2 linked regions of the Peterkaempfera bronchialis genome follow. The protein of the gene in region 1 interacts with the protein of each later gene in a pairwise test. Links are inferred from orthologs where the notes say so. Each region holds a gene or a part of one and is shown in the gene's direction. Other genes may lie near its edges.

Region 1 (6,926 bases):
CAGTCCAAGCTGCGCTACCGCACCCAGGAGGAGCTGCTGGAGGTCGCCCGCGAGTACCGGCGGCGCGGGCTGCCGCTCTCCGTCATCGTCAACGACTTCTTCCACTGGACCCACCTCGGCGACTGGAAGCTCGACCGCGCCGAGTGGCCCGACCCCGACGCCATGGTGCGCGAACTGGACGCGATGGGCGTGCGGCTGATGGTCTCCATCTGGCCGTCCGTCAGCCCGCTCAGCGAGAACCACCCCGAGCTGGAGCGGCGCGGCCTGCTGGTCGGCACCGAGTACGGGCCGATGGCGCACGCCGACTGGCCGGACAAGGGCGTCGCCTCCACCGTCCAGGTCGCCTTCTACGACGCCACCCACCCCGAGGGGCGCGACTTCATCTGGCAGCGGGTGAAGGAGAACTACCTCGCCCATGGCATCAGGACCTGGTGGCTGGACGCCTGCGAACCCGAGCTCAACCCCGGCCACCAGGCCAATCTGCGCTACCACGCCGGGCCGGGCCTGGAGGTCGGCAACCTCTACCCCCGGGAGAACTCCCGCGCCTTCCACGAGGGCATGCTCGCCGCCGGCGACCCCGAGGTGGTCACCTTCAACCGGTCCGCCTGGGCGGGCTCCCAGCGCTACGGCGCCGCCCTGTGGTCCGGCGACATCGGCACCGACTTCGCCACGATGCGCGCCCAGATCAAGGCCGGGCTCAATGTGATGCTCTCCGGCATCCCCTGGTGGACCACCGACATCGGCGGCTTCCACGGCGGCGACCCGGACGACCCGGCCTACCGCGAGGTGCTGGTGCGCTGGTTCCAGTACGGCGCCTTCTGCCCGCTCTTCCGGCTGCACGGCTACCGGGAACCCAAGATGCGGCTCTCCCCGGAGATGACCGGCGGGCCCAACGAGGTCTGGTCGTACGGCGAGGACGCCTACCGCATCCTCCGTACCTACCTGCTGCTGCGCGAGCGGCTGCGCCCCTATGTGGTGGCGCAGATGCGCACGGCGGCGGAGACCGGGGTGCCGCCGATGCGGCCGCTCTTCCTGGAGTTCCCCGGCGACGAGGCCGCCTGGACCGCCGATGACTCCTTCCTGCTCGGCCCGGACCTGCTGGTCGCGCCGGTCGCCGAGGCGGGCGCGGACCGCCGCGAGGTGTACCTGCCCGCCGGGGCCCGCTGGCGAGACGCCTGGACCGGCGAGGAGCACCAGGGCGGCCGCACGGTGGTCGCCGAGGCGCCGCTGGAACGCATCCCGCTCTTCCTGCGGGACGGCGCCGAACTGCCGATCACCGAAGAGGAGTGACGGCAGGGTCACGGCTGGGCTGCACCACCCTTGGTCACAGCGACGGCAAGGAGGCCGAGATGCAAAGCGCAACGCTCCACCGGGTACCGCACGAGGGCGCCGCCGCGCCCCCCGCCCCGCAGCCGGCGGTCGGCCTGCTGGCCCCGGAGGAGCAGCGGCTGCTGCTCCTGCTGGCCGACGGCCTGCCGCTGGACGCCATCGCCCGGCGGCTCTGCACCTCCAGTCGCACCCTGCGCCGCCGCATCCGGGTGCTGTGCGACCGGATCGGCGTCCGCACCCCGCTCCAGGCCGCCGTCTGGGCGGCCCGGCGCGGCCTCATCTGACGGTCACGACATCGCCCTACCCTCCGGTGCGCTGCCGTACCTCCACCCCGTACCGGCGGAACCCGCGCCCGAGGCAGTTCGGGAGCGCATGGGGGTGGTCCAGGTCCGAGGTGTGCAGCCGCACGCCCCGTACCGGGCCGCCCTGCGGGCGGAACTCCCAGGCCAGCCGGACGGCCAGGGTCAGCGTATGGCCGCCGAGGCCCTGGCCGACCCGCTCGGGCACCAGGCCGAAGGCGGTGAGTTCGGTACGGCCGTCCGGGCCCGCCGCCAACTCCACCAGCCCGACAGGCTCAGCCCCGTCCGCCACCAGCCACCGCCCGCGCAGCGGGTGCACCGGCCACTGCTCCCGGTCCGAGCCGGCGGGGCCGGGCCACCGGTGCGGTGCGGCCATCCGGTCCTGGAGGGTGCGTACCAGCGCCGCGTCCTCCGTCGGCCGCAGCCGTACCGACTCCACCGGCCGACCGGGCCGCAGCTGGTCGGGGGCGGTCATCCGCAGATGGGTGATCGTCTCTTCGAGCACGCGCTGAGCCTACGTCAATTCGCCCTGCCGACAAGGCAGTTGCGCACAGCATCGATCAGCGTCCGGGAGCGGATGTCACCGGTCACGCCGGGTTGCATGCCGTTGGTGACATAGCCGAAGCCAAGGCCCAGCTCCGGGTCGCCGAAGCCCAGCGAGCCGCCCCGGCCCGGGTGGCCGAAGGACGCGGGGGAGGCCATCGGCGAGGTGGGGCCGTGGCGGAAGAAGCCGTGCCCGAAGACGGTGGGGACCATCAGCACCCGGTCCGGCCCGGTGGAGGCCGGGCCCATCGCCTCCGCCAGCGCCGCCGCCCCGAACAGCGGGTCCTCGGCGGCGCCGGCCAGCGCGGCGTAGAAGCCGGCCACCGCGCGGGCGGTACCGATGCCGTTGGCGCCGGGGATCTCGGCCGCCCGGACGGCCGGGTCGTCCAGGTCCAGCGCCGGTTCGACGGAGCCGAACGCCCGCGCGGTGAGCGACGCCGGGTCCCGGTACGCCTCCCGTACCGACCGCTTGGTCCGCATCCGCAGCCCGCCCACCCGGGGCGCGGGCACCTCCAGCAGCCGCCCCACCCGGTGGCGCTCCGCCTCGGGCAGCCCGATCCACAACTCCAGGCCGAGCGGCCCGGCGATCTCCTCGGCGAACCAGCGGCCCACGCTGCGCCCGCTCACCCGGCGCACCACCTCCCCGACCAGCCAGCCGAAGGTGTACGGGTGGTAGCCGTGGGCGGTGCCGGGCTCCCAGGCGGGGGCCTGTGCCGCCACCGCCTCCACGGCGGGCTCCCAGGCCAGCACCTCGGCCACCCGCAGCGGGGTGTCCAGCGCGGGCAGCCCGGCCCGGTGGGAGAGCAGCCACCGCACCGGCACCCGCTCCTTGCCCGCGGCCTTGAACTCGGGCCAGTAGGTGCTCACCGGGGCGTCCAGGTCCAGTTGGCCGCGCTGGGTCAGCAGCAGCGCACAGGCGGCGGTGAGGCCCTTGGTCACCGAGCGCAGCGCCTGCGCGCTGCCCTCGCTCCACGGCACCCCCGGGGCGGCCTCGCCGCCCCACAGGTCCACGACCCTGCGGCCCCGCACCTGGAGCGCGAAGGCCGCGCCCACCTCGCCGTGATGGCTGAAGTTGCGGGCGAAAGCCTCCCGTACCGGCTGGTAGCCCTCGGCCACCTCACCCTGTATGTCCACCGCACACCTCCACCTCGGACACCGCGGGCCATTGTGCCCCGCCGCCGAAATCAGCGCCGCCGCTCCGCCAGCGCGCCGATCCGCCCGAACAGCTCCGCCCCCAGCACCCGCACGTCCAACGGCGTCTCCAGACCGGGCAGTTCCTCCGCCGTCACCCAGTGCAGCGGGTGCTCCGCCGGTCCGACCGGCCGGTCCGGGTGGTCGGCGACGGCGAGGTAGTGGTGGTCCACATGCACATGGGGCTCCGCCAGGTGGTTGTCCCCCCGCACCGGGATCTCCACCGTCCACCACGGCGGCGGCACCGCCCGGTGCGGGTAGCCGTCCGGCAGGGCGCAGCCGGGCGGGGCGAGGAACCGCGCGGTGAGCCCGGTCTCCTCGCGCAGCTCCCGTACGGCCGCCTCCGCCGGGGTCTCATCCGCCTCCACATGCCCGCCGGGGACCAGTACCCCGCCGAGCCGAGGATGCTCGATCATGCCCAGCCGCCAGCCTCCACCGATCCGGGCGAACAGATAGACACTGGCGGTGGCGTGCTTGACCGGCATGGGCGGCCCTCCGTGCGGCGGCGGTCTTCCGCGCCGACTCTTTCACGTCCCGGCTGTGCTGCGGCCGCCGAGGTGTCCGTGCGCTTCCAGGACTGAGAGGATTGCCCGTATGGACCCGGCCGAGGAGATCCTGGACATCGTCGACGAGCAGGACCGCGTGGTGGGCACCGCCCGGCGCGGCGAGGTGTACCGGCGGCGGCTGCTGCACCGCTGCGTCTTCATCCTCTGCCGCGACGCCGAGGACCGGATCTTTGTGCACCGCCGCACCGCGACCAAGCTCTTCTCACCGCTGATGTACGACCTCTTCGTCGGCGGTGTGGTGGGCGCCGGCGAGTCCTATGCGGAGGCGGCGGTGCGCGAGGCCGAGGAGGAGCTGGGCGTCTCCGGCATCCGGCCCGCCCACCTGTTCAAGTTCCTCTTCGAGTCCCCGGACCACTCCTGGTGGTGCGATGTCTACGAGGCCCGCTGGACCGGCCCGGTGCACCCGCAGGTCGAAGAGGTCGACTGGCACGCCTTCCTGACCGAGGACGAGGTCCGCGACCGCCTCACCCGCTGGCCGTTCGTCGCCGACGGTCTGGAGGCGTGGCGCCGCTACCAGGAGGTGGCCGGACCGCGTCCGCCGGGGGGTGCGGACGCGGTCCGGGACCGACAGGAAACTTAGCTGTGAACATGTCAATAAGTCAACCCAGCCGCCGGTTAGGGTGATCCCCATGGCCACCCGCACCAGCGCCCCCCGCCGCAGGCTCAGCGTGGACGAGCGCCGCGAGCAGTTAATCGAAGTCGCCCTCGACCTCTTCAGCCGCCGCTCGCCCGACGAGGTCTCCATCGACGACATAGCAACCGCCGCCGGCGCCTCCCGCCCGCTGGTCTACCACTACTTCCCCGGCAAGCAGAGCCTCTATGAATCGGCCCTCCGCCGCGCCGCCGACGAGCTCTCCCGCCGCTTCCACGAACCCCCCGAAGGCCCCCTCTCCGAGCGCCTGCACCGGGTGATGGGCCGCTACCTGGACTTCGTGGACGACCACGGCCCCGGCTTCGCCGCCCTGCTGCGCGGCGGCTCGGTCGCCGCCAGCCCGTGGACCGGCGCAGTGATCGACGAGGTCCGCCGCGCCGCCCACGACCAGATCCTCTCCCACCTGGCGATCGACGCCCCCGGCCCCCGGCTGCGCCTCACCGTCCGGACCTGGATCGCCACTGCGGAGATCACCGCCCTGGAGTGGCTGGCGGACCGCTCCATACCCCGCGAGGAACTCCAACTCCGGCTGGTCCAGGAGTTCGTGGCCGCCCTGACCGTCACCGTCTCGCACGACCCCGGTCTGCTCCCCGCCTTCCGGGACCTCCTCGCCGCGGAGTCCCCCACCGGCCCCACCGGCAGCCTCCTCGGGCAGCTGACCCGACTGCTCGCCGACCCCCAAGTCGCCGCCTCCGCCCGCCATCTGACGGCCGACCGCTGATCTGGTAGAACAGCCTCACCGATCGCGCGAGGGAGCACCATGCCAGGGAACGGTGACGCCACCAACCAAGTGACCGCAACCGTCGACGCGGTCTCCGAAGCCCTCCTCTCCGGACGGGGCTGGCTGCACCCCGCAGCCTCACTCACCACCCCCACCGGCCGCACCCCGCTCTTCTCCCCCGCGATCACCACCGACGAGCGCCACATCCTGCCCGGCACCGGCGCGGTCATCGGCTGGACCTCCACCGCCCAACCGCCCGCCCCCGTCGGCGCCGCCGCCGTCCGCCGCATCCTGGAACGCCTCGGCCCCGGCCCCGAACCCACCGCCGACGCCCTCCACCTCCCCGTCACCGCCGAGCCGGCCCCCGCCGACCCGCGCCCCGCCTTCCCCCGCTCACCACCCCACCGACCGCCCCGGCCCGCACCTGACCCCGGACACCCCGGCGTCCGGGTCCGCCTCGCCATCCCCGCGGTCTTCCACCCCCTGCTCGTCCCCGGCGACGCCGACGCCCTGGCCGCCCACCTCATCGAAACCGCCGAAGAGGTCCTGGCCGGCGCCCCCGGCACCGCCCGCCGCGACTGGGCCACCGTCACCGCCGCCACCACCGACGCCGCCCGCGCCGCCGGCACCTTCTTCGCCGGGCTCTGCCGACTCGACCTCGCCGGCCGCGAGAGCACCGCCTCCCTGGTCGCCGCCGTCATCCCGGCCGCCGAACCGCCCACCGAGGCCCGCGAGGTCGAACTCCCCTGCGGCCCGGCCACCGTACTCGTCGAAGCCCGCACCACCCCCGTACCCGCACAGCTCTCCACCGACGGCCGCCGCCGCCTCATCGGCACCGCCGCCGCCCTCGCACTGATCCCCCTGCCGGACACCCAGGTCCTCGCCCTCCAGCTGAGCACCCCCCACGAGCAGGACTGGGAGCTGTACGCCGCCGCCTTCGCGGGGATCCTCCACAGCATCGAAATCGCCTGGCCCGGCCCACCCCCACCCCCGAAGACCCCCAACCCACCAAGGGCACCCCGTCCGCATCCCCCCGCCGACTGGGACCCCTGGGGCGGCACCCCCACCACCCCCGAACCCCCCAACCCACCAAGGGCAAGGGCACCCCCGTCCACATCCCCCCGCCGACTGGGACCCCTGGAGCTAACCCCTCCGAGCAGACGGAGGCAGACAACCAGCAGCGGGGCCAGGGCACCGGACCCGAGAGCTTCGCCAGCCCACCCACCCCAGCCACGCACCCACAGACCTTCCCCCACGGGCGGAGGGTGGCGGACGGGGAGGGGTGGGGGGTCCCGGGCACCCAGGAGGATGCCGCCGGTTCCCCCGAAGCGAGGAACGAGCGCAGGGGGACACCGGCGAGCACCGGACGCCCGGGACCCCCCACCCCGGACCGGCCGACACCCGCACCAGCCCACACAACCCCAACCACAACCCCGCACCACGACCCGCAACAAACCACGCCTCACCCCCGCCGCAGCACCCGCCCACCCAACGCAGCCCCCACCGTCGCCACCACCGCACACCCCACCACCACGCCCCACCCCAGCGGCCCCAGAGCCGTGTTCCCGAAGAACCGGTTGACCCCCGGCACCTCCACCGCCGCGACAAGCGCCGCCGCCGAGACC
Region 2 (6,940 bases), 3.0 Mb from region 1 along the record:
TACGCCTTCGCCGCGCTCAAGGCCGGGGCCAGCGGCTTTCTGCTCAAGGACGTACCGCCGCCCGAACTGGTCGCCGCGATCCGCTCCGTGCACGGTGGCGACGCGGTGGTGGCCCCGACCACCACCCGCCGCATGATCGACCGCTTCGCCGATGTGCTGCCCGGCCCGCACAGCCCCGCCGACGCCCCCGCCCTGGCCCGGCTCACCGAGCGGGAGCGGGAGGTCTTCCTGCTGGTCGCGCAGGGCCTGTCCAACGGGGAGATCGCCGCCCGGCTGACCCTCTCCGAGGCCACGGTGAAGACCCATGTCGGCCGCATCCTCGCCAAGCTGGGGCTGCGCGACCGGGTGCAGGCCGTGGTACTCGCCTATGAGACCGGTCTGGTCCGGGCCGGCGGCCCCGTCTGACGCGGGGCCGCCACCGGGCGGTCCGGGGTCACCGGGGCAGCCGCTCCAGCAGCTCCGCCGCAGCCTCGGCGACCTCCTCGGGCGACCACTCCAGCGCGCTCGCCGCCACCGTCACCTCGGTCATCGACAGCCCCGGCAGCAGCGACTCCCGCCAGCCGCCGAAGAGCGCCCGCCCGGTCTCCTCCGCCAGCTGCGTCCCGGCCGCGTTCAGCGCCTCGGCCGAGTGCGGCAGCCACAGCTGGAACTGGTGGGTGTGCGGCGGCTCCGGGTGCACCCTGGCCCCGGGCGCCTCGGAGAACGCCTTGGACAGTGCCGCCGCGACCACCTTGGCGTGCGCGACGTACTCCGGCAGCCGGGGCAGTTCCCGCTCCAGCCCCAGCAGCGCGGCCAGCACCGCCGGCCACTGCTGGAACAGCTGGCCGCCGTAGCGGTGGCGCCAGGCCCGGCACTGCGCGGCGACCTCGGTCGAGCAGGCGACCGCCGCACCCGACAGGCCGCCCAGCGACTTGTAGAACGACACATAGACCGAGTCCGCGAGCCCGGCCACCTCGGCCAGCGTCCGCCCGAAGTGGCCGGGGGACTCCCACAGCCGCGCCCCGTCGAAGTGGACCACCGCCTCCCGCTCGCGCGCCGCGTCCACCGCCCCGCACAGCCCCTCCCAGGACGGCAGCACAAAGCCGGCGTCCCGCAGCGGCAGCTCCAGCATCAGCGTCCCGAACGGCTCGTCCAGCCCCCGCACCTCCGCCGCCGTCGGCAGCCGTGGCGCGGTCGTCGGCCAGATGCTGCGCAGCCCGCTCAGCGCCGAGTACGCCTGCCGCTCATGCACCTCCGGGTGGGCCAGCGGGTGCATCGCCACCGTGCGGCTGCCGGTGCGCTCCGCCCAGCAGCGCAGGACCACCTGCTGCGCCATGGTGCCGGTGGGGAAGAAGACCGCGTCCTCGAAGCCCAGCAGCTCCGCCGTGCGCTGCTCCAGCCGGGCCACCGGCCCGTCGCCGTAGACGTCCGGCAGACCGTCCAGGCCGTCCAGACCGTCCAGACCGTCAACGCCGTCCGGGCCGAACAGCTCGCCGCCCGCGCCCGCCAGCTCCGCCAGCCGCTCCCGCATGGTCTGCGGCCGTCCCTGCGACAACACCTTGGCGCAGCCGCGCAGCAGCGCGGCCCGCCTCTTCCGCTCCTCGTCCATGGCGGGATCATGCCTCACCCGGGGAGCCGGGCGGGCCGTGTGCGCCCCGCCACAGGTGGGCGGGGTGGCCGTGAGGCGGTACTTCCGTACCATGGCGGGGTACGTCCGGTACCCGAAGAGGACTGGAACGGATGAAGGTCGGATCAGAGCCGTGAACCAACCCGACGACGGGGTGAACCCCGCAGGGCTGCCCGATTTCGAGTTCGGCGACCCCACCGACCCCGGCAACCGGCCCGCCCGGCTGGCCGTGGGCGTGGTCGGCACCGGGCGGGTGGGCCCGGCGCTCGGTGCCGCGCTGCAACTCGCCGGCCACCGGGTGGTGGCCGCCTCCGGGGTCTCCGCCGCCTCCCGGCGCCGCGCCGAGAACCTGCTGCCCGGCGTCCGCCTGGTGACGCCCCCTCAGGTGCTGGCCGCCGCCGACCTGGTGCTGCTCACCGTCCCCGATGACGCGCTGGCCGACCTGGCGGCGGGCCTGGCCGCCACCGGCGCGGTGCGGCCCGGGCAGATCCTGGTGCACACCTCGGGCGCCCACGGGGTCGCCGTACTGGAGCCCGTCCTCCGGGTCGGCGCCCTGCCGCTGGCCCTGCACCCGGCGATGACCTTCACCGGCACCTCGGTGGACGTGGCCCGGCTGGCCGGCTGCCCGTTCGGAGTGACCGCCCCGGAGGAGCTGCGGCCGGTGGCCGAGGCGCTGGTGGTGGAGATGGGCGGCGAGCCCGAGTGGGTGCCGGAGGAGGTCCGGCCGCTCTACCACACGGCGCTCGCCCATGGCGCCAACCACCTGGTCACCCTGGTCGCCCAGGCCCAGGAGCTGCTGCGCGCCGCCGGGGTCGCCGAGCCCGGCCGGATGCTGGGCCCGCTGCTCGGCGCCGCCCTGGACAACGCCCTGCGCAGCGGCGACGGAGCGCTCACCGGCCCGGTGGCGCGCGGCGACGCGGGCACCGTACGGCAGCACCTTGACCAGCTGCGCCGGGTCTCGCCGCAGGCGCTGGAGGCGTACCGGGCGATGGCGCGGGCCACCGCCGACCGCGCGCTGGCCACCGGGATGCTCCGCGCGGACGCGGCGGAGGCGCTGCTCGGGGTGCTGGCCGACGACCGGAAGGACGCATGATGGCGGAGCTGCTGCACACCGGCCGGGAGCTGCGGAAGCGGCTGGCGGCGAGTGACGGCGAGCGCGGCGTGGTGATGACCATGGGCGCCCTGCACCGGGGGCATGCCGCGCTGATCCGGGCCGCCCGGGAGCGGGTCGGCGCCGCCGGGACCGTGGTGGTCACCGTCTTCGTCAACCCGTTGCAGTTCGGCCCCGGCGAGGACCTGGACCGCTATCCGCGCACCCTGGACGCCGATGTGGAGCTCGCCGAGGCGGCGGGCGCCGACATCGTCTTCGCCCCCGCCGTCGAGGAGGTCTACCCGGGCGGCGAGCCGCAGGTGCGGATCGCGGCCGGTCCGATGGGGGAGCGGTACGAGGGCGCCTCCCGGCCCGGCCACTTCGACGGGGTGTGCACGGTGGTGGCCAAGCTGCTGCACCTCATCCGGCCCGATCTGGCCTGGTTCGGCGAGAAGGACGCCCAGCAACTGGCGGTGATCCGCCGGATGGCCGTCGACCTCAACTTCCCGGTGGAGATCGTCGGGGTGCCCACCGTCCGGGAGAGCGACCAGGTCGCGCTCTCCAGCCGCAACCGCTATCTGTCGGCCGTGGAGCGGATCTCCGCCCGCGAGCTGTCGCGGGCGCTGCTCACCGGCGCTGCGGCGGCGCCCGGAGGACCGGCCGCCGTCCGGCGGGCGGCCCGCGCGGTGCTGGACGCCGCCGCCGAGGCGGCACCCCCGGTGGTGCTGGACTACCTCGCGCTGATCGACCCCGCCGACTTCACCGAGGCGGCCGACGACCACACCGGGGAGGCCGTCCTGGCGGTCGCGGCCCGGGTGGGCGCCACCCGCCTGATCGACAACGTACGGATCCACTTCTAGAGCCACCCACGTCCAGAGCCACCCACGGCATGCACTCATCACTGGAGGCGTGACCCATGCTCCGCACCATGCTGAAGTCAAAGATCCACCGTGCCACGGTGACCCAGGCCGACCTGCACTACGTCGGCTCGGTCACCGTCGACCAGGATCTGCTGGACGCCGCCGACCTGCTGCCCGGCGAGCTGGTCCACATCGTCGACATCGACAACGGCGCCCGGCTGGAGACGTACACCATCGCCGGTCCGCGCGGCAGCGGGGTGATCGGGATCAACGGCGCCGCCGCGCGGCTGGTGCACCCCGGCGACCTGGTGATCCTCATCGGGTACGGGCAGATGCAGGACGCCGAGGCCCGCACCCACCGGCCCCGGGTCGTCTTCGTGGACGCGCAGAACCGCATCACGGGGACGGGCGGCGACCCCGCCGAGGCCGTCCCCGGCACCGGCACCGTACGCGGGGACACCCTCCGCACCGCCCCCGTTCACCTCCCGGCCCCCGGAAACCCCTCCGAGCCGGAGGCGTACGGTGACGTGGAACACGGCGCGGCCCGTACCGCCGCCCACTGACACGGAGCCGATCACCCATGCCTGCCACCCACCGACTGACCGCCCCGGCCCCCGGCTGGACCGCCACGACCGATGTGATCGTGGTCGGCTCCGGCGTGGCCGGCCTCACCGCGGCGCTCCGTGCCCGCGCCGCCGTCGGCCGGGTGATGGTGGTCACCAAGGCGATGCTCGACGACGGCTCGACCCGCTGGGCGCAGGGCGGGATCGCCGCCGCCCTCGGCGAGGGCGACACCCCCGAGCAGCACCTGGCCGACACCCTGGTCGCCGGCGCCGGAGTGTGCGACGAGGACGCCGTACGGGTCCTGGTCACCGAGGGCCCGGACGCGGTCCGCCGCCTGATCGCCACCGGCGCCGCCTTCGACACCGCCGTCGACGGCGAGATCCTGCTGACCCGTGAGGGCGGCCACCACCGCCGCCGGATCGCGCACGCGGGCGGGGACGCCACCGGCGCCGAGATATCCCGCGCCCTGGTCGCCGCCGTCCGCTCCGACCCCGCCATCGAGGTGGTCGAACACGCCCTGGTGCTGGACCTGCTCACCGACGCCGACGGCCACGCCGCCGGGATCACCCTGCATGTCATGGGCGAGGGGCAGCGCGACGGCGTGGGCGCGATCCTCGCCCGCGCGGTGGTGCTGGCCACCGGCGGCATGGGCCAGGTCTTCTCCGCCACCACCAACCCGGCCGTCTCCACCGGCGACGGCGTGGCGCTGGCGCTGCGCGCCGGGGCCGAGGTGGCGGACCTGGAGTTTGTGCAGTTCCACCCCACCGTGCTCTGGCTGGGCCCGGACGCCCACGGCCAGCAGCCGCTGGTCTCCGAGGCGGTCCGCGGCGAGGGCGCCCACCTGGTGGACGCGGACGGCGTCCGCTTCATGGTGGGGCAGCACGAGCTGGCCGAACTGGCGCCGCGCGACATCGTCGCCAAGGGCATCATGCGCCGGATGCGGGAGACCGGCGCCGCCCACATGTACCTGGACGGGCGGCACTTCGGTGCCGAGATGTGGGAGCAGCGCTTCCCCACCATCCTGGCCTCCTGCCGCTCGCATGGCATCGACCCGGTCACCGAGCTGATCCCGGTCGCCCCCGCCGCCCACCACGCCTCCGGCGGCGTCCGCACCGACCTGCGCGGCCGCACCACCGTGCCGGGGCTGTACGCCTGCGGCGAGGTGGCCTGCACCGGGGTGCACGGCGCCAACCGGCTGGCCTCCAACTCGCTGCTGGAGGGCCTGGTCTTCGCCGAGCGGATCACCGCCGACCTGGCCGCCCGGCAGGCGGCCGGCGACCTGCCCGAGCGGACCCCCGCCGCCTCCGGCACCCGGGCCGTACCGCTGCCGGCCCCCGAGGCCCGCGCGGAGGTCCAGCGGCTGATGACGGCCGGCGCGGGCGTGCTGCGCTCCGCCGCCTCCATGCGCGCCGCCGCCGACGGCCTGGCGGCGCTGGCCGCCCAGGCCCGCGACCACCTCGCCGAGGAGAAGCCCGCCGACCCCCGGGTGGAGACCTGGGAGGCGGCCAACCTCCACCTGGTCGCCACCGCCCTGGTGGGCGCCGCCGCACTGCGCGAGGAGACCCGGGGCTGCCACTGGCGGGAGGACTTCCCCGACCGGGACGACCTCCGCTGGCGCCGCCACCTCACCACCACCCTGGATGCCGCAACCGGCGCCCCCGTCACCGCCCTTGAGGAGCAGTGAGCACCGTGTCCCACGACCACCACTACGAAGAGCTGCCCATGGCCGGAGGCTGCGGCGAGGGCTGCGCCTGCGGTGAGGGCGAGGAGTACGAGAGCGGGCTGGACCCGGCGCTCGCCGAACTGCTCACCGAGGCCGGCCTGGACCCGGTCGAGGTGGAGGACATCGCCACCCTGGCGCTGGCCGAGGACCTGGCCGGCGGCGAGGACGTCACCTCCGCCGCCACCGTGCCGGCCGACGCCGAGGCCACCGGTGACTTCACCGCCCGCGCGGCCGGCATCGTGGCCGGGCTGCGGGTCGCCGAGGCCGTGATCTCGCTGGTGTGCGAGGACGAGTTCGAGGTCGAGCGGCACGCCGAGGACGGCGACCGGGTGGAGGCCGGCGAGGTGCTGCTCACCGTACGCGGCCGCACCCGGGCCCTGCTCACCGCCGAGCGCAGCGCGCTCAACCTGCTCTGCCACCTCTCCGGCGTCGCCACCGCCACCCGGGCCTGGGTCGACGCGGTCGAGGGGACCGGCGCGGAGGTCCGCGACACCCGCAAGACCACCCCGGGCCTGCGCGCCCTGGAGAAGTACGCGGTGCGCTGCGGCGGCGGCGTCAACCACCGGATGGCGCTCAGCGACGCCGCCCTGGTCAAGGACAACCACGTGGTGGCGGCCGGTGGCGTCGCCGAGGCGTTCCGCGCCGTCCGGGAGGCGTACCCGGAGCTGCCGGTGCAGGTGGAGGTGGACACCCTGGACCAGCTCCCGCCGGTGCTGGAGGCCGGGGCCGACCTGATCCTGCTGGACAACTTCACCGTCGACCAGCTGAAGGAGGCCGTCGCCCTGGTGGCCGGCCGCGCCCGGCTGGAGGCGTCCGGCGGGCTGACCCTGACCGACGCCCGCGAGGTGGCGCAGACCGGCGTGGACTACCTCGCCGTCGGTGCGCTCACCCACTCGTCGCCGATCCTGGACATCGGCCTGGACCTGCGCGCCTGACCCGCCCGCCCGACCTATCAGGACGGACCCCATGCTGCTCACCATCGATGTCGGCAACACCCACACCGTGCTCGGCCTCTTCGACGGCGAGGACATCGTCGAGCACTGGCGGGTCTCCACCGATCCCCGGCGCACCGCCGACGAGATGGCGGTGCTGATGCA

What was found.
Region 2: the proteins of C7M71_RS03995 (region 1) and panC interact in binary tests that used the Escherichia coli proteins (3 or more experiments, as listed by UniProt). The link is inferred for Peterkaempfera bronchialis from one-to-one orthologs.

What each region holds. Positions count from the first base shown.
Region 1 is NZ_CP031264.1:906,969-913,894, forward strand. Bases 2,756-5,732 are described here. They hold C7M71_RS03995 (NUDIX hydrolase), read left to right. Parts: upstream 2,756-3,956; coding sequence 3,957-4,508; downstream 4,509-5,732. Other genes in these bases: C7M71_RS03985 (serine hydrolase domain-containing protein), read right to left, coding at 2,756-3,305; C7M71_RS32500 (NUDIX hydrolase), read right to left, coding at 3,356-3,847; C7M71_RS04000 (TetR/AcrR family transcriptional regulator), read left to right, coding at 4,558-5,301; C7M71_RS30495 (hypothetical protein), read left to right, coding at 5,341-5,732. Outside these bases: C7M71_RS03970 (glycoside hydrolase family 31 protein), read left to right, coding at 1-1,290; C7M71_RS03975 (DNA-binding response regulator), read left to right, coding at 1,350-1,613; C7M71_RS03980 (GNAT family N-acetyltransferase), read right to left, coding at 1,630-2,133; more of C7M71_RS03985, read right to left, coding at 2,148-2,755; more of C7M71_RS30495, read left to right, coding at 5,733-6,882; C7M71_RS32505 (HAD-IC family P-type ATPase), read right to left, coding at 6,764-6,926.
Region 2 is NZ_CP031264.1:3,885,168-3,892,107, forward strand. Bases 1,635-4,625 are described here. They hold panC (pantoate--beta-alanine ligase), read left to right. Parts: upstream 1,635-2,695; coding sequence 2,696-3,556; downstream 3,557-4,625. Other genes in these bases: C7M71_RS17235 (Rossmann-like and DUF2520 domain-containing protein), read left to right, coding at 1,740-2,699; C7M71_RS17250 (L-aspartate oxidase), read left to right, coding at 4,137-4,625. In the rest of the region: C7M71_RS17225 (response regulator), read left to right, coding at 1-405; C7M71_RS17230 (threonine aldolase family protein), read right to left, coding at 434-1,588; more of C7M71_RS17250, read left to right, coding at 4,626-5,804; nadC (carboxylating nicotinate-nucleotide diphosphorylase), read left to right, coding at 5,843-6,778; C7M71_RS17260 (type III pantothenate kinase), read left to right, coding at 6,810-6,940. UniProt on the Escherichia coli protein: Catalyzes the condensation of pantoate with beta-alanine in an ATP-dependent reaction via a pantoyl-adenylate intermediate.